Anaerobacillus alkaliphilus: one gene and its partners. The protein of the gene in region 2 interacts with the protein of the main gene of each other region in a pairwise test. Links are inferred from orthologs where the notes say so. Each region holds a gene or a part of one and is shown on either strand. Other genes may lie near its edges. The genes, in order: yhbY, rho and nusG.

The links.
Region 1: the proteins of rho (region 2) and yhbY interact in binary tests that used the Escherichia coli proteins (3 or more experiments, as listed by UniProt). The link is inferred for Anaerobacillus alkaliphilus from one-to-one orthologs.
Region 3: the proteins of rho (region 2) and nusG interact in binary tests that used the Escherichia coli proteins (3 or more experiments, as listed by UniProt). The link is inferred for Anaerobacillus alkaliphilus from one-to-one orthologs.

The regions. Positions count from the first base shown.
Region 1 is NZ_QOUX01000042.1:230,712-236,836, forward strand. The notes cover bases 1,630-4,568. They hold yhbY (ribosome assembly RNA-binding protein YhbY), read left to right. Parts: upstream 1,630-2,923; coding sequence 2,924-3,214; downstream 3,215-4,568. Other genes in these bases: yqeH (ribosome biogenesis GTPase YqeH), read left to right, coding at 1,630-1,968; aroE (shikimate dehydrogenase), read left to right, coding at 2,082-2,930; DS745_RS14025 (nicotinate-nucleotide adenylyltransferase), read left to right, coding at 3,237-3,809; yqeK (bis(5'-nucleosyl)-tetraphosphatase (symmetrical) YqeK), read left to right, coding at 3,802-4,368; rsfS (ribosome silencing factor), read left to right, coding at 4,372-4,568. Outside these bases: DS745_RS14000 (hypothetical protein), read left to right, coding at 1-161; DS745_RS14005 (sporulation histidine kinase inhibitor Sda), read right to left, coding at 188-328; more of yqeH, read left to right, coding at 862-1,629; more of rsfS, read left to right, coding at 4,569-4,725; DS745_RS14040 (CvfB family protein), read left to right, coding at 4,725-5,588; DS745_RS14045 (class I SAM-dependent DNA methyltransferase), read left to right, coding at 5,595-6,125.
Region 2 is NZ_QOUX01000021.1:22,689-28,695, reverse strand. The notes cover bases 1,736-4,556. They hold rho (transcription termination factor Rho), read left to right. Parts: upstream 1,736-2,420; coding sequence 2,421-3,692; downstream 3,693-4,556. Other genes in these bases: DS745_RS05190 (thymidine kinase), read left to right, coding at 4,304-4,556; DS745_RS05195 (type B 50S ribosomal protein L31), read left to right, coding at 3,839-4,084; glpX (class II fructose-bisphosphatase), read left to right, coding at 1,736-2,011. In the rest of the region: DS745_RS05210 (UDP-N-acetylglucosamine 1-carboxyvinyltransferase), read left to right, coding at 1-924; more of glpX, read left to right, coding at 1,046-1,735; more of DS745_RS05190, read left to right, coding at 4,557-4,924; DS745_RS05185 (hypothetical protein), read left to right, coding at 5,023-5,469; prfA (peptide chain release factor 1), read left to right, coding at 5,589-6,007. UniProt on the Escherichia coli protein: Facilitates transcription termination by a mechanism that involves Rho binding to the nascent RNA, activation of Rho's RNA-dependent ATPase activity, and release of the mRNA from the DNA template.
Region 3 is NZ_QOUX01000019.1:10,381-16,430, reverse strand. Bases 1,728-4,591 are described here. They hold nusG (transcription termination/antitermination protein NusG), read right to left. Parts: upstream 3,495-4,591; coding sequence 2,961-3,494; downstream 1,728-2,960. Other genes in these bases: sigH (RNA polymerase sporulation sigma factor SigH), read right to left, coding at 4,529-4,591; rpmG (50S ribosomal protein L33), read right to left, coding at 3,963-4,112; secE (preprotein translocase subunit SecE), read right to left, coding at 3,616-3,810; rplK (50S ribosomal protein L11), read right to left, coding at 2,380-2,805; rplA (50S ribosomal protein L1), read right to left, coding at 1,728-2,260. Also shown: DS745_RS04465 (class I SAM-dependent methyltransferase), read right to left, coding at 1-231; rplL (50S ribosomal protein L7/L12), read right to left, coding at 360-722; rplJ (50S ribosomal protein L10), read right to left, coding at 770-1,285; more of rplA, read right to left, coding at 1,565-1,727; more of sigH, read right to left, coding at 4,592-5,179; DS745_RS04420 (NYN domain-containing protein), read right to left, coding at 5,381-5,893; 23S rRNA (guanosine(2251)-2'-O)-methyltransferase RlmB, read right to left, coding at 5,895-6,050. UniProt on the Escherichia coli protein: Part of the processive rRNA transcription and antitermination complex (rrnTAC). The complex forms an RNA-chaperone ring around the RNA exit tunnel of RNA polymerase (RNAP).

The DNA of each region.
Region 1 (6,125 bases), on a different replicon or contig from region 2:
TTTCCATTCTCTTCGTAACTGCTTGGTGGGCAAATGAAATGAACGAAAGAAGATATTATATAGATGAAGACAATGATCAGGTTCAGTTGTTAATGATTGATGAAGAAGCTAGAAATGAAAGGATTTTCCGGCCAAGAGAATATATAAAAATAAAAAGGTGAGCGAAACGCTCACCTTTTGTATGTTACTATGAAGTTTTTTTAATTTTGTCTAATAAAGATCTTTTTTCGATTTCTTCTTTAATTAGCATAATAAAATCCGTACTTAACTGTAATTCGATAGCCTTATAATACGTTTCTACTAGTAGATCATCAGATAAACTTTTCATATTAGCCTGCTTACGCAGTTCACCTCCAAATTTTCTAGTTATTTATATAGGCGCTGTTTCATATAGTAGTAGGTTTTGCTTAATTGAATTCTAACATGTCCTAAGACATGGAACAACCGTTCGATTTATCCACAAATCCTTGTTAATAACCTGTTAGTATCTTGTTTATAAACTTGGTAAATACTAGCAAAATCAGTGTGGATTTGTGTATAAGCTTATCCACATGTGTAGGTTTGTGATAAATTTTGTCGAAAAATTTTTGGTATAATTATGAAAATCTATATTTTTCTCGAAATAAAACAAGGCTTTTCTGAGGGAATCAGGGCATGTCTAAAAGTTTTTGGTAAATAGATTGAAACCATACTCAGTAATGGATTATAATATATAATTTGTAGTAGTTATTTTCCAAAATCGGTGAATCGTAGGGATAACTGAAATTTTTGGTAGTCCATAGGAAGTTGTTTATATTGAATACAACAACAGAGAATACTATAAATAGCAAAAATAATGTAGAAAAATAGGAGGAAATACATTTGAATGAACGTGAATTAATATGTTCTGGTTGTGGTGTAAAAGTACAAACAGAAAACAAGGATGGACTTGGTTTTGTTCCAAAGTCAGCTCTAGAACGTAATATATTAATTTGTCAAAGATGCTTTCGCTTAAAGCACTATAACGAAGTGCAGGATGTCTCCCTAACAGATGATGATTTCTTGAAAATTCTAAATGGATTAGGGAACCGTGATGCTCTAATTGTAAAAATTGTTGATATCTTTGACTTTAATGGTAGCTGGTTACCTGGGTTACATCGTTTCGTAGGTAAGAACAAAGTTTTATTAGTGGGAAACAAGGTTGACTTACTCCCTAAAGTCCTAAATCATAATAAACTAATTAACTGGATGAAACAGTCTTCAAAAGAATTAGGTTTGAAACCAGAAGATGTGTTTTTAATAAGTGCAGATAAAGGTTTAGGAATTCTAGAGCTTGCTGATGCAATAGAGCATTACCGTAACAAAAAGGACGTTTTTGTTGTAGGAAGTACAAACGTGGGGAAATCAACCTTTATCAATAGATTGATCAAAGAGTTTGGTGGCGATGAAGAGCAGTTTATAACTACATCTCATTTTCCAGGAACTACATTAGATATGATTGATATTCCATTAGATGATGGAAGTTCATTATATGATACACCAGGAATTATTAACCATCATCAAATGGCACATTTTGTAACGAAAAATGAATTAAAGACAATTACTCCTAAAAAGGAACTTAAGCCTAAAGTATTTCAATTGAATGAAGAACAAACGCTTTTCTTTGGTGGTCTAGCTAGGTTGGATTATGTATCAGGTGGTAGAAATTCGTTTATTTGTTATGTATCAAATGAGATTAATATTCATCGCACAAAATTAGAGAAGGCCGATGAGCTATACAAAAATCACCTTGGTGATTTATTACAACCTCCTGGACATGAAGATGTTGAGCAATTTCCTCCATTAGTCAAACATGAGTTTACAGTGGGAGAAGAAAAAAGTGATATCGTATTCTCAGGACTAGGGTGGGTAACAATTGAAGAAAGTGCACGAGTTGCGGCTTACGTCCCAAAAGGCGTTGGCGTTTCAATAAGAAAAGCCCTAATATAAATTATGAATTATGAATTATGAATTATGAATTATGAATTATGAATTATGAATTGAAAAGAAAGCTCGAAAATGAAAAATATTTTTAGGGCGTTATAAAAGGGGGGATTGTGCTTGTGAATAAACTGTATGGTTTACTAGGGCATCCTGTAGGGCATTCGATGTCGCCTCTCATGCATAATGATGCTTTTACACATCTTGGCATGAAAGGTTATTATCACGCCTTTGACGTACCTGAAGTGGAATTAAAAGAAGCGGTTGATGCCTTCAGGTTACTAAACATTTCAGGTTTCAATGTCACAATTCCTCATAAGGTTGCGATTATGAACCTTTTAGATGAAATTGATGAAGAAGCCGTGATGATTGGAGCGGTTAATACAGTAGTTAATATGGATGGGCGTTACATTGGATATAATACTGATGGAAGGGGTTATTTAACCTCATTGCTAAAAACGATTGATAGGCCCTTGCATGAATGCAATGTCTTAGTAATTGGTGCAGGTGGGGCCGCTCGTGGAGTGGCAACGGTACTTGCAAATGAAGGCGTAGCGCTTTTAACAATCGCTAATCGTACAATAACAAAAGCGATTGAAATTAAAGATAATTATCAAAGCTATAGGCATGCAAATATTACAGTTGTCTCAATGAGTGAGGCAGAGGATAACTTAGGGTTATACGACATTGTGATTAATACTACTTCTATAGGGATGAGTCCTAACGTTAATGATGTCCCAATTTCTATTCAACATGCTAAACCATCAGTTGTTTTAAGTGACCTGATTTATAATCCAATTTTAACTAAGTGGCTTATACAAGGGGAAGCAAAAGGATTAAAGACTCATAATGGAGTTGGGATGTTTGTTGAACAAGGTGCATTAGCTTTTCAACTATGGACAGGTAAGTATCCAGATACAGAGAGAATGACAGAATTAGTAAGGAAACAACTAGGAGGATTTACATGTTAACAGGAAAACAAAAACGCTATTTACGATCACAAGCTCACCATCTTAATCCAATTTTCCAAGTTGGAAAAGGTTGTGTAAATGAAAATATGATTAAACAAATATCAGAAGCGCTAGAGGCACGAGAGCTAATTAAGATAAGTGTTTTACAAAATTGCGAAATGGATAAAGATGAAGTGGCAGGAACACTGTCAAAAGGAACGAGATCTGAATTGGTTCAAGTAATAGGAAGTACGATTGTTCTATATAAAGAGTCAAGAGAAAATAAGACACTTCAGTTACCGTAATTCGATTAATAGGAGGAGGAAAATGAAAAAAATTGGGATATTAGGTGGTACGTTTGATCCGCCTCATTATGGCCATCTTCTAATAGCTGAAGAAGCAAGAATCGCTTGTTCTTTAGATGAAGTATGGTTTATGCCAACAAGAATACCTCCTCATAAGGTTGGGAGCAACCTTTGTTCGGATGCTGATCGTATCGAGATGGTTAAACAAGCAATTACTGGTAATTCGTATTTTAAGCTATGTTTGATTGAATTCGAACGGGTTGGACCTTCTTATACAGTTGATACGATGATTGAGCTTAAGAAGTGTAATGAGGATACAAGCTTCTTTTTTATTATAGGTGGAGATATGATAAATTACCTTCCTCACTGGAAGGATATAGATAAATTACTTACTCTTGTTACATTTGTAGGTATTCAGCGTCCTGGTCATCCGATTTCCTCTAGTTATAGTGAGAAAGTAGTTATGATTGAAGTTCCTCAACTAGAAATATCTTCAAGTGAAATTAGGGAACGTTTGCAACATAGAAAATCCGTACGTTATCTTCTCCCTGAAACAGTGCATGATTATATAAAGGAGAGGAATATATATGGATAAAGAAAAAGCATTAGAAATAATAAAAAGTCAGTTACCTGAAAAACGTTACATTCATACACTTGGGGTTGTCGAAACTGCAGTTAAACTAGCTAACAAATATGGAGCTAATCCAAAGAAGGCGGAGTTAGCAGCTATTTTTCACGATTATGCAAAGTATCGTCCTGTTTCTGAGATGCGATCAATTGTTATTGAACATAAAATGGATCCGAATATATTGAAATATGGTCGGGAGCTATTACATGCCCCAGTCGGTGCGTTTTTAGTTAAAAAAGAAGTTGGAATTGAAGATGAAGAAACCTTAAATGGCATCCGCTACCATACAACGGGCAGACCCTATATGAGCTTATTAGAAAAAATCATTTATATCGCAGATTATATTGAGCCTAATCGTACGTTTAAGGGAGTTGAAGAAGTGCGAGTGTTAGCTGAGGAAGATTTGGATCTTGCTTTGGTTACTTCGATTGCCAATACTGTTCATTTCTTACTGAAAAAACAGCAACCAGTTTTTCCAGATACGTTAGCTACTTATAATCATTTAATTTTAAAGGAGGAGTTTTAGTACATGCATGAAAATAAAATATTAGAAATAGCTGTAAAAGCAGCTGATGACAAAAGAGCCGATAACATTGTTGTTTTAGATATGAAGGGGATTTCACTTATTTCAGATTACTTCTTAATTTGTCACGGTAACTCTGAAAAGCAGGTACAAGCAATAGCTACTGAAATTAAAAAAACAGCGCAAGAAAATGAAATTGAATTAAAAAGATTGGAAGGCTTTGACCAAGCTCGTTGGGTTCTCATCGATCTTGACGATGTTGTTGTTCATGTATTCCATAAAGATGAGCGTCTTTATTACAACTTAGAAAAACTATGGGGAGATGCACCGACACTGGATGTTGAAGGGGTTCTTGGGTAATGGAATGGAAGCCTGGAATGATTGTAAGTTTGAAGGTCGCTCGAAAAGCTGATTTTGGCTATTTTTTAACAACTGAAAAGGAAAACAGTGAAGATGTGCTACTCCATAAGCGACAAGTTACATCCCCTATTGAAATAGGGGACACGGTAGAAGTGTTTTTATTTCACGATCATCAGGAGCGTCTTGCAGCAACAATGGAAAAACCAATTGTATCTTTAGGGAAATTCGATTGGTTAGAAGTAGTATCAATAAATGAGAGAGATGGCGTATTCCTTTATAATGGTATTGCCCGTGATTTGTTCTTGTCGATGGATGACCTAGGTCCAGATCGCTCGTTGTGGCCTAAAGTAGGAGATAAGGTGCCTGTATCATTAATTTACGATAAAAAAGGTCGACTAATGGGACGACTTCTTCGTGGTACGCCGATAGAAGAAACAGCAGAAAAAGCTCCAAAAACAATCTTGAACGAAAATGTGACGGGATCCATTTACTCCTTTGCGGAAAAAGGTGTGTTTGTAATGACAGAAGAAGGGTATATTGCTTTTCTTCATTTCAATGAAGCAAATGAGGAGTTGCACCTAGGAAAAGTTATTACAGGTAGAGTGACGTTCGTTCGTGATGACGGGAAAATCAATATTTCCCTTCAACCGAAGGCCCATGAAAGAAGACATGATGACGCGGATAAAATATACGAGTTTTTACTTAAACGTGACGGTGGTATGCCTTACACGGATAATTCAGATCCAATAATCATTAAACAAAAATTTGATATGAGTAAAGGCGCCTTTAAACGAGCCATTGGTAAGTTGTTGAAGGAAGGTAAGATTTACCAAAAAGATGGCTGGACGTATAAAAAGGAGTAACCCTCAATGAATTACAATAAATTTGCCTACTTGTATGATGAATTAATGATTGACGCCCCTTATAATCAGTGGGTGTCTTTCGTTTTAGAGATAACTGAACGTATAGGTTCAAGTAAAAATCGAGTATTAGATTTAGGCTGTGGAACGGGAAATGTTGCTATCCCACTAAGTAAGCAGGGTATAAATGTAACTGCCGTTGATTTATCTGAGGAAATGCTCTATGTGGCGAGAGAAAAAAGTGAAAATGCTGGAGTAGCCATTCAATTTTTTCAACAGGATATGAAGGAGTTAGATGGTTTAGGTAAATTTGATGTAGTATTGTGCTTATGTGATTCCATTAATTACCTTCATGATGAAACTGATATTTGCCAGACCTTCCAGAAAGTCTACAATCACCTAAATGATAATGGCTTGTTTATCTTTGATGTTCACTCGGTCCATAAGGTTGATAACGTATTGGCCGGTAATACGTTTGCTCATAATGGTGAAGATATCTCCTATATTTGGGAATGTTTTTCCGGAGATGAGCCGTTTAGT
Region 2 (6,007 bases):
ATCGACCAACATATTAAAGGGTTTGAAGCACTTGGAGCTCGAGTAACGAATGAACAAGGTGCGATTTATCTACGTGCCGATGAGTTACGTGGGGCAAAAATTTATCTAGACGTTGTAAGTGTAGGCGCAACTATCAATATTATGTTAGCCGCGGTAAGAGCTAAAGGACGTACAGTTATTGAAAACGCAGCGAAGGAACCAGAAATTATTGATGTAGCTACGCTGTTAACTAGTATGGGTGCGCAAATTAAAGGGGCTGGAACGAACGTTATTCGAATTGATGGTGTTGACTCGCTTCATGGATGTCGACATTCAATTATTCCTGATCGAATTGAAGCAGGGACTTATATGATTATTGCTGCTGCTATGGGGCAACAGATGATGATTGACAACGTAATTCCGGATCATTTAGAGTCATTGATCGCTAAGCTTCGTGAAATGGGCGTTCATATCGAGACAAATGATGATCAAGTCTATATTTATCAAACCGGCAACTTAAAAGGTGTTGATATTAAAACATTGGTATATCCAGGCTTCCCAACCGATTTGCAACAGCCTTTCACTTCCCTTTTAACAAAAGCTAGTGGAACCAGCATTGTTACGGATACGATTTATAACGCAAGATTTAAACATATCGATGAACTTAGACGAATGGGTGCTAATGTAAAAGTTGAGGGGCGCTCTGCCATTATTAATGGTGATGGAAATCAACTGCAAGGATCAAAGGTTCGAGCGAGCGATCTTCGTGCAGGTGCAGCGCTTGTTGTAGCTGGACTTATGGCTCAAGGAGTTACTGAGATCTCAGGCGTCGAACACATTGATCGTGGTTATGAGCACCTAGAAGAAAAACTCAAAGGCCTTGGTGCAAAAATTTGGCGTGAAAAACTAACTGCTGACGAATTAAAAGAAGTGGAAAACGCTTAAAGGGCAAGTGTGAATTGTCAATTATGAATTATGAATTGGTTTTGAAGAGCTTCGAAGCTCAAGGAATCAATTCATAATTTACTATACGTATTCAGAATTATTCGAATTGGGGGAGAGAAACATGGAAAGAAGTTTATCGATGGAGCTTGTTCGTGTTACAGAGGCAGCAGCTTTAGCAAGTGCGCGTTGGATGGGTAGGGGAAATAAGGATGCAGCGGATGATGCAGCAACTCAAGCAATGAGAGACGTGTTTGATACGATCCCAATGAAAGGGACCGTTGTGATTGGGGAGGGCGAAATGGATGAAGCCCCGATGCTATACATAGGTGAAAAAGTTGGAAATGGGTATGGCTCTCGTCTTGATGTAGCAGTTGATCCACTTGAAGGAACAAACATTGTTGCCTGTGGGGAATGGAATGCTCTTGCCGTTTTAGCGGTAGCTGATAATGGCAACCTACTTCATGCTCCTGATATGTATATGGATAAAATTGCAGTAGGCCCTGAATCTGTTGGTAAGGTTAGTCTTGACTATACTGTTCTAGAAAACTTGCAAGCAGTAGCCGCTGCGAAAAAGAAGAATATAGAAGATCTAGTAGTTGCAATTTTAAAACGTGAACGTCATGAAAGCTTAATTCAAGAAATTCGTGATACTGGTGCTAGGATTAAATTAATGCAAGACGGGGATGTTGCAGCAGCTATTAATACTGCTTTTGAAGATACAGGAGTTGATATTTTACTAGGTTCGGGTGGAGCTCCTGAGGGTGTACTAGCAGCTGTGGCACTTAAGTGTTTAGGTGGAGAGCTTCAAGGTCGACTACTGCCACAGGATGAGGAAGAAATTGCGCGTTGTAAAAAGATGGGCATTGAAGATGTTAACCGCATTTTAATGATGGATGACCTAGTCAAAGGTGATGATTGTATTTTTGCCGCCACTGGTGTGACCGATGGGGAACTTTTAAAAGGTGTTCGTTACAAAGGTGACGTTGGCTTTACCCAATCTGTTGTTATGCGCGCGAAATCAGGAACAGTACGTTTCGTTGATGGAAAACATAGTCTTAAGAAAAAACCAGATTTAGTGATCAGATAATAGTTCTTACAAAAGAGTTTAGAGGACTACTCTAAACTCTAAATATTCCTCGAGGTAAGAACAAATGTTCTTTTATTTTCCTCACTCATGTTGTATAATTTAGTCATAGATATTGAATTTGCAAAAGTTGTCAAAACTATTTTCTTGAATAAGAATAGTAATTATGGTTAAAATAGTATTTATTATTACTGTTACTAGAAACGTACGAGCAAAACTCTTCTGCTAGTTTTTGAATTAGGACAGTACATAACAAGGTCTCACTCTTCATTAGGAAAATACGAACCTCATCAACTTCACTTATATCCTTTCAATACTTAATTCCAAATCAAATGAATCTCTTTTAAACAAGAGAGGTATTTTTGTATGCTTTTTCATAAAAAAAATCTATTAAAAAGAAGTGGTGTCAAACATGGGTGTAAATTTAGCCGAATTAGAAAATATGAAGCTACGCGAATTATACGAATTAGCAAAACAGTATAAAGTAACGTCTTACAGTAAGTTAACAAAGAAAGAGTTAGTATTTGCAATTTTAAAAGGACAAGCTGAAGAAGATGGCTTAATGTTTATGGAAGGTACTTTAGATATCGTTTCATCTGAAGGTTTTGGGTTTTTAAGACCGATTAATTACTTGCCAAGCTCAGAGGATATCTATATTTCTGCTTCGCAGATCCGTAGGTTTGAGTTAAGAAATGGCGATAGAGTATCTGGTAAGGTTAGAAAGCCAAAAGAAAATGAACGTTTTTACGGATTACTTCATGTAGAAGCGGTAAACGGTGATGATCCTGATACGGCGAAAAGTCGTCCGCATTTTCCAGCGTTAACCCCGTTATATCCAGAAACAAAAATCAAATTAGAAGCCTCACCTGAAAAAGTGTCTTCAAGAATTATTGATATGATTTCTCCTGTAGGGTTTGGTCAGCGTGGTCTTATTGTCGCTCCTCCAAAAGCGGGTAAAACGTTGCTGTTAAAAGAGGTTGCTAATAGTATCAGTGTGAACCATCCTGATGCAGTATTAATTGTTCTTCTAATTGATGAGCGTCCTGAGGAAGTAACTGATATCGAACGTTCTGTAAATGCTGAAGTAGTTAGTTCTACGTTTGATGAAGTTCCAGAAAATCATATTAAGGTTGCTGAGCTTGTTCTTGAGAGAGCGATGCGTTTAGTTGAGTCAAAGAAAGACGTTATTATTTTGATGGATAGTATTACGCGTCTTGCACGTGCATATAACCTAGTTGTCCCACCAAGTGGTCGTACTCTTTCTGGTGGTATTGATCCGGCTGCCTTCCATCGTCCGAAACGCTTTTTTGGTGCGGCGAGAAACATCGAAGAAGGAGGTAGCTTAACAATTTTAGCTACTGCCTTAGTAGAAACCGGCTCACGGATGGATGAGGTAATTTACGAGGAATTCAAAGGTACTGGTAATATGGAACTTCACCTTGACCGTAAGCTTGCAGAAAGACGTATCTTCCCTGCTATCGATATTTTACGTTCTGGTACAAGACGTGAAGAGCTACTTTTACCAAAAGAGCAGCTTGAAACATTATGGGCTATTCGTAAAACAATGAAAGACTCATCGGAATACGTTGACCACTTTATCAAAAAGATTAAAACAACGAAGACAAATGAAGAATTCTTCGCTTCGATTGAAGAGGATAAAGCAGGTAGAAAAGTTCGTTCGTAGTTTGAGTGGACAACCCACAAAATTACAGTTGCAAAACTACTTTTAAGTTGATATAATTTCGTCATGTGTGAAAAAGGTATTACACAAAATAATACCTTTATAAACTCTGTTTCGAAGAGACTCAGGGCAAAAAGGAGATGAAAAGAATGAAACCGGAAATCCATCCTAAATATCAAAAAGTTGTGTTTAAGGATACAAGTACAGGTTTTATGTTCTTAAGTGGCTCAACAAAGTACTCTGCTGAGACTGTTGAGTGGGAAGATGGCAAAACTTATCCTCTATTAAACGTAGAGATCAGTTCTGACTCTCATCCATTCTACACAGGTCGTCAGAAGTTTGCTGACGCTGGTGGACGTGTGGATCGCTTCAAGAAAAAATACAACCTTAAGTAATCCCAAAAATAAAGAAGACAGGCAAGTGCAATTTTCTTGCCTGTTTTTTTTGTTGCTAAGATTGTTACCAAGGCTAATCGGGCCCTGCTCATTTACATAAATTTACTTAAAGAATTTTCATTTTGATCATGAAAATTGTCAGGAAAAGTTGTATTATATATTATTGTGAGGAATTTTCGGAGAGAATACTTGAACAGAGCAGTGATGGGAGAGACAAATATGCATTTAACGAGAAAAGAAGGCTGGTTAGAAGTTGTTTGCGGAAGCATGTTCTCTGGAAAATCAGAGGAATTAATTCGTCGAGTTCGGAGAGCAAGCTTCGGAAAACAAAAAGTACAGGTGTTTAAACCAGCGCTTGATAATCGCTATTCTAGTGAAGAAGTTGTTTCCCACAATGGGACAAAAGTATTGGCAAAGCCTGTGAAAACATCAGTAGAAATTTTAGAATTAGTGGAATTTGATACACAAGTAGTGGCAATTGATGAAGTACAGTTTTTTGACGAAGCAATTATTCCTGTTGTTCAGTCACTTGCAGATCAAGGAATTCGTGTCGTTGTTGCCGGCTTAGATCAAGATTTCCGTGGTGAGCCTTTCGGTCCAGTGCCTACACTAATGGCCTTAGCTGAGACGGTTACAAAATTTCAAGCAATTTGCTTGGCATGTGGATCTCCAGCTAGCAGAACGCAACGTCTAATTAACGGAAGCCCTGCTAATTATGATGACCCAATCATCTTAGTAGGAGCATCAGAGTCCTATGAGCCAAGATGTAGACATTGCCATGAGGTACCTGGCAAACCAGAATTATTACCTATAAAGGAAGAACAAACCAATCTCAGTTAGAGGTTGGTTTTTTTTCGACAAACTTCGGGTTGTCACAGTGACAAATAGGTGAAATTATTTTGTCCTTTCTGGGTAAGCTATCATCAGGAGGTGTTTTCATGAAAAAAGCGCTACTTCTTATCACAGTCATACTTATGACTTGTGGATGTTCGCCGACAAATTCCCCTGAAGCAGGTATGGAAAACACAGTGGATGGCAACCAAGTTGCTTATGGTTTATTAGGGCCTGGTCCGATAAACTATGGTGTTATTAGAGATGATGTAGATGAATATCGGTATGATGGGATGATCAACCAAAGCCCGAGCTTTCGAACATTGGATCGCCACCGTACTGATTTAGGTGATGATCAGGATAAGGTTCGAACAATTCTACTTCAAGAAGGTTTACAACCAGGTGGAATTTTCATCATTGGTAAAGATATTTGGGTAAATGCGAGAACGGATGTACAGGACACGCAGGAACGAGAACAGCAACAGAAAGATATCCAAAGAGTTTTATCGCAAGCAATGCAGCGTTATGACATCCATGTAACGATAAATCCTTAAGTGAACTCGCCTCGGGTTCACTTTCGCCATTTTCTTTGACTTTCTACATAGAACCTTTGACTGTAGGCTTCTCATATACTATAATTATAATGTTATGCCATAAAAAGAGGTGAATGAGCGTGTTTGATCGATTACAGTCATTAGAAGATCGCTACGAAAGGTTAAATGAACTTTTAAGTGATCCAGACGTTATAAATGATTCAACAAAACTTCGTGAATATTCAAAAGAACAATCGAACTTAACAGATACAGTACAGGCTTATAAAGAATACAAAGAAGTTATGACACAATATAAAGATGCAAAATCAATGTTTGAAGAAAAACTTGATGATGAAATGTACGAAATGGTTAAGATGGAAATTAGCGAGTTAGAAGATCAAAAAGAAGAGCTTGAAAACCGCTTGAAAATCTTATTGCTTCCTAAAGACCCGAACGATGACAAAAACGTTATCGTTGAGATCCGTGGTGCGGCTGGTGGAGACGAAGCAGCCCTTTTTGCCGGTGACTTGTATAAAATGTACAGCCGTTTTGCGGAAGC
Region 3 (6,050 bases), on a different replicon or contig from region 2:
AGCCAAAGTTAATCCAATTGGACCATAACCACAACCCACATCTAAAATGTCTCCCTCTATCGATGGGTACTGATATACTTCTAGTAACAAGCGAGTACCAAAATCTACTTCTTTCTTTGAAAATACTCCCGCATCAGATGTAAACACCATTTTAATTCCCCGTAACTCAGAGTCCCATTTTTTACGAGAACTTTCAACCGTCGGTTTTTCTGAATAATAGTGATTCGACACGTTTTATCACACCTTTACTTTATTCACCAAGATTCATTATGTTTATTCTCTTGCTGATCTATACTTTTAGCATCTTACTTTTTATATAAATTAAAAAAACTCGCATAAATGCGAGTTTTTTCATTAAATTACTTAACGTCTACAGCAGCGCCAGCTTCTTCAAGCTTAGCTTTCATAGCGTCAGCGTCTTCTTTAGATACGCCTTCTTTAAGTGGAGCTGGAGCACCATCAACTAATGCTTTAGCTTCTTTTAATCCTAATCCAGTTAACTCACGAACAACTTTGATAACGTTGATTTTAGAAGCACCAGCAGATGTAAGGATTACATCAAACTCAGTTTGCTCAGCTTCAGCAGCAGCAGCACCGCCACCAACCATAGCTACAGGAGCAGCTGCAGTTACGCCAAACTCTTCTTCGATTGCTTTTACAAGGTCATTTAATTCTAAAACAGTCATTTCTTTGATTGCTTCTAAGATTTGCTCTTTACTCATTTTATATTTCCTCCTAGTTATAAGTTAAATTTAATTTTATCGGGCTATTAAGCACCTTGGTCTTCTTTTTGTTCAGCAACAGCTTTTGTAACCAATGCAAAGTTACGCATTGGAGCTTGAAGAACGCTAAGCAACATAGAAAGTAAACCTTCTCTTGAAGGAAGTTCAGCAAGTGCTTTAACTTCTTCTAATGAAGCAAATCGACCTTCGATAATACCTGCTTTAATTTCTAATGCATCGTTCTTTTTCGCGAAGTCATTAAGGATTTTAGCAGGAGCAATTACGTCTTCGTTACTGAAAGCAATAGCCGTCGGTCCTACTAAAACTGAGTCAAGGTCAGTTAACTCAACTTCTGCAGTTGCACGACGTGTCATAGAGTTTTTATATACTTTAAACTCAACATTCGCTTCACGAAGTTGCTTACGTAATTCAGTTACCTGAGCAACATTTAAACCACGGTAGTCAACAACTACTGTTGCTTTGCTGTCACGAAGCTTCGTTGCGATCTCAGAAACTAATACTTGTTTTTGTCCGAATTGTTGTTTTTGTTCACGTACGCTCATATTTACACCTCCTATGATTATTAGAAAATCTTAAGGCATGCCCAAGGTCTTCTATTCACTATCTGTTCGATAGTAGTAAAACCATACCGTTTTTTTGAGGTGATCCTTATAGGAAAAGCCTCCATGCAGACACACGGAGGCTTTTGTTATATTGATTAGATCAACATTTAACAAACCTCGGTAGGAAATTAAGCGTTAGACGCACCTACTGTCTACGGTATGAATTATTCAATTCACAATGGCTAGTATATCTTGTATTAAAGCCTGAGTCAACTGGAACTATTTAGTAGCAGATGAAACGTTAACTTTAATTCCAGGTCCCATTGTTGAAGCTACTGCGATATTTTTCATGTAAGTTCCCTTAGCAGCTGCAGGTTTAACTTTAACTAAAGTTTCAACTACAGTTGATAAGTTTTCAACTAACTTGTTTGTATCGAAAGAAACTTTTCCGATTGGTGCGTGGATGTTTCCAGCTTTATCAACACGGTACTCGATTTTACCAGCTTTGATTTCATTAACAGCTCTTTCAACTTCGAAAGTAACAGTTCCTGTTTTAGGGTTCGGCATTAAACCTTTAGGTCCTAATACACGTCCAAGTTTACCAACTTGACCCATCATGTCAGGAGTCGCTACTACTACATCAAAGTCAAACCAACCTTGAGCGATTTTGTTGATGTAGTCCTCATCACCAACATAGTCAGCTCCAGCTGCTTCTGCTTCTTTTGCTTTTTCGCCTTTAGCGAATACTAACACACGTTGAACTTTACCAGTTCCGTGTGGAAGAACAACTGCACCACGAATTTGTTGGTCAGCTTTCTTAGGGTCTACACCCAATCTAAATGCAACTTCAACTGTCTCATCAAACGATGCTACTGAAGTTTTTTTCACTAATTCAATTGCTTCTTCAACAGGGTAAGATTTTGTGCGATCAACAAGCTTTGCAGCCTCTTGATACTTTTTACCTTTTTTAGCCAATTTTATTTCCTCCTTGATTGTGGTTTTAGCGGTAGTACCTCCCACTAATAAAGGTTGCGCGCTCAAAAAACTGAGCCTAATCGCAACCCTCCTAAGTCCCTTCATTTAGTAACAAGGGATTAGTCTTCAATAACAATTCCCATACTACGTGCAGTACCTTCAACCATACGCATTGCTGACTCAACGTTAGCAGCGTTTAGGTCTGGCATCTTTTGTTCTGCGATTTCGCGAACTTTATCACGCTTAACAGTTGCTACTTTTTTACGATTTGGCTCACCAGATCCGCTTTGGATACCAGCAGCTACTTTAAGTAATACTGCAGCAGGTGGAGTTTTCGTAATAAATGTAAATGAACGGTCTTCAAATACCGTAATTTCAACCGGGATAATTAAACCAGCTTGATCAGCAGTACGAGCGTTAAATTCTTTACAGAATCCCATAATGTTAACTCCCGCTTGACCTAGTGCAGGTCCAACTGGCGGTGCTGGATTAGCTTTCCCAGCAGGAATTTGTAACTTTACCATTTTTATAACCTTTTTAGCCACGCGACACACCTCCTTAAGTCCGTGATGTGGTAACCGGATCCTAGAATTGATCCTCCCACTCAATTTACTTTCTATTCGAAAGTTGTTCTATTAACTCGCGTTTAAGAACATATAAGATATTATCATTTTAAAAGTAAGAAAGCAAGTTATAAATTTTAGATTTTTTCTACTTGAGTAAAATCTAATTCAACTGGCGTCTCACGACCAAACATATTAACATGAACCTTGATTTTTCTTTTCTCAATTGAAATTTCCTCAATCGAGCCAACAAAGTTCGCGAAAGGACCTTCTTTAACCTTTACTGATTCCTTAAGTTCAAAGTCAATCTCTTCACGTGGTTCTTCAACACCCATTTGACGTAAGATAGCTTCTACTTCTTCTGGTAACAGCGCTGTTGGTTTTGAACCCGCACCCGCTGAACCAACAAACCCAGTTACACCAGGAGTGTTTCGAACTACATACCATGAGTCATCAGTCATGACCATCTCTACTAATACGTAGCCTGGAAAGACTTTACGAGTTACAGACTTTGTTTTTCCGTTTTTTGTTTCTGTCTCTTCTTCAACAGGAACAAGCACTCGGAAGATCTTGTCTGCCATGTCCATTGACTCAACACGCTTTTCTAAATTTGCTTTTACTTTGTTCTCATAACCTGAGTAAGTATGAACAACATACCAATTCTTCTCCATAATGAACAGGACCTTTTCGTCCTTCCCTCCTCTATGGACCAATCCTACTTAAAGAGGATGTTCAAAAAAGCAGGCATACACTCCTTTTTGAACGAACTCTTATTATAAAAGGATAGACCAATTATCCTAAAATAAAGCGAACTAAACTAGAAATACCTAAGTCAACAACCGCAAAGAAAATTGCTATAAAAATTACCGTAGCAACTACTACTGCAGTATATCGAGTTAATTCTTTACGAGTAGGCCAAGATACTCTTTTAAGTTCCTTTACTACATCACGAAAAAATTGACCTGTTTTTTTAACTGTTTCAGCCATTCAAGCCACCTCCACCCTTTAAACACTAACTTAAATTAAATCTGTATATACTTAATAAAAGCAAGTCAGGGGAAAAAATTATGCTTGCGATACAAGTTAATTTTTCTAACCCTTTATACATATGCTTGTACAAATATGCACTGAATACAAGATTACTTTGTTTCAAGATGAAGGGTATGCTCGTTACAAACCTTGCAGAATTTCTTCATTTCTGTTCTTTCTGCAGTCGTAGCGTTGTTCTTTTCTGTTGTATAGTTACGAGACTTACAAATATCGCATGCAAGAACTATTTTCTTACGCATCTATACTACCCCTATCTTACAAATGAGAATATTCACATACTAATAAACCATATCATAGGGCCTAAACAGTGTCAATAACGTCTTATATCAGTGTAACCAATATTACCCTACTTAAAACCCTCTTGGTAATGTAGAATGTAGAATGTAAAATGAAGAATGTTTTTGTAGTGCTTCGAAGCATCACTATAATAATTCATAATTCTTAATTCATAATTCATAATTCATAATTCATAATTCATAATTCATAATTCTTAATTCTTAATTCTTAATTCTCAATTCTCAATTCTCAATTCTTAATTCTTAATTCTTAATTCTTAATTCTTAATTCTTAATTCTTAATTCTCAATTCTTAATTCTCAATTCTTAATTCTTAATTCTTAATTCTTAATTTAAAAAACAGGGCTCGCCCTGTTTTTTTAAATGCTTATTCCTTTTAACTCTACATAACGCTCTAGCTTTCGCTTTACTCTTTGCAAAGCGTTATCAATAGATTTAACATGTCTTTTTAAATCAACAGAAATTTCCTGATACGATCTACCATCCAAATATAACATTAATACTTTTCTTTCGAGGTCACTTAATATCTCACCCATTTTAAGTTCAATATCATCGAACTCTTCTTGATTAATAAGGAGTTCTTCTGGGTCAGTTACACGTGTTCCGGAAATGACGTCAAGGAGTGTGCGATCACTCTCTTCATCATAAATCGGTCGATCCAAAGATACATAGGAATTTAAAGGAATATGCTTTTGTCTCGTTGCTGTCTTTATTGCAGTAATGATTTGCCTTGTAATACAAAGCTCGGCAAATGCTTTAAACGAAGACAGCTTGTCCCCTTTAAAATCGCGAATTGCCTTATAAAGCCCAATCATTCCTTCTTGCACTATGTCTTCATGGTCAGCACCAATTAAGAAGTACGATCTCGCTTTAGCCCTAACGAAGTTCTTATACTTGTTAATTAGGTATTCTAAAGCACCACTATCTCCCTCGCGAACATAGTCTACTAAGTACTCATCTTCCATTTGTTCAAAGTCAGCATTTGTGATTTCCTTGAGTTCTATGCTCACCATCATCCCTCCGACCTTCGATGAATTGTATACGTTTAAAAAGGGAGTTATTAAGCGAAAGTGGGTTATGTAAATTCCCTAATACTACCACCGAAAAATAAAAGATTTATTAGTAGTACGATACTTGTAACCTTTTTAAACAAAACCAATTACCTAAATATAGAAATATTATATAGTATAGTTTTAAGGCTCGTCAACCGCTTACATGTCCCCTCGACGCCATTTTTCAAAAATTTCTGCCATTTCGTCAGAAATCGGAATTTTCGTTGTGTTTTCGCGTTTTTTCGACTTTCTTACTTCTTTGTCGATCCCTTTTTTTACAATACCCATTTCTACTCGGAGTTCTCTCGCTGACTTACGTAATGCACCATACCCAAATGTAACTGACTGTTCAACAAAATCGGATGTAGCAACATACACCTGTGTATCAATACGTTTTAGCTTTTTTACTAACTTCTCAATCCGTTCATCTGCGGTTTCATTCTCTCTTGTATAGATGATCTCTAATCGATAGTTTTTATATTTCTTTCCTATGCCAGGAACCATATGGGCATCAAAAATGATATAAACTTTCATCCCGCTAAAAGCTTGATACTCTGCCATTTTCTCTATTAATTGATCGCGGGCACCCTCTAAATCATCTTTCTTTAACTCTTTTAGTTCTGGCCAATCCCCAATAATGTTGTAGCCATCAACGAGAAGTATCTCAGCCATCTCACTTCGTTCCTATTGGATTACGCTTTCTACGCACCTCATACATCAAAAGACTAGCAGCAACAGATGCATTAAGAGAAGTTACTTTCCCATGCATAGGTATTCCGAGTAAGAAATCACATTTCTCTTTAATTAAACGGCTCATTCCTTTTCCTTC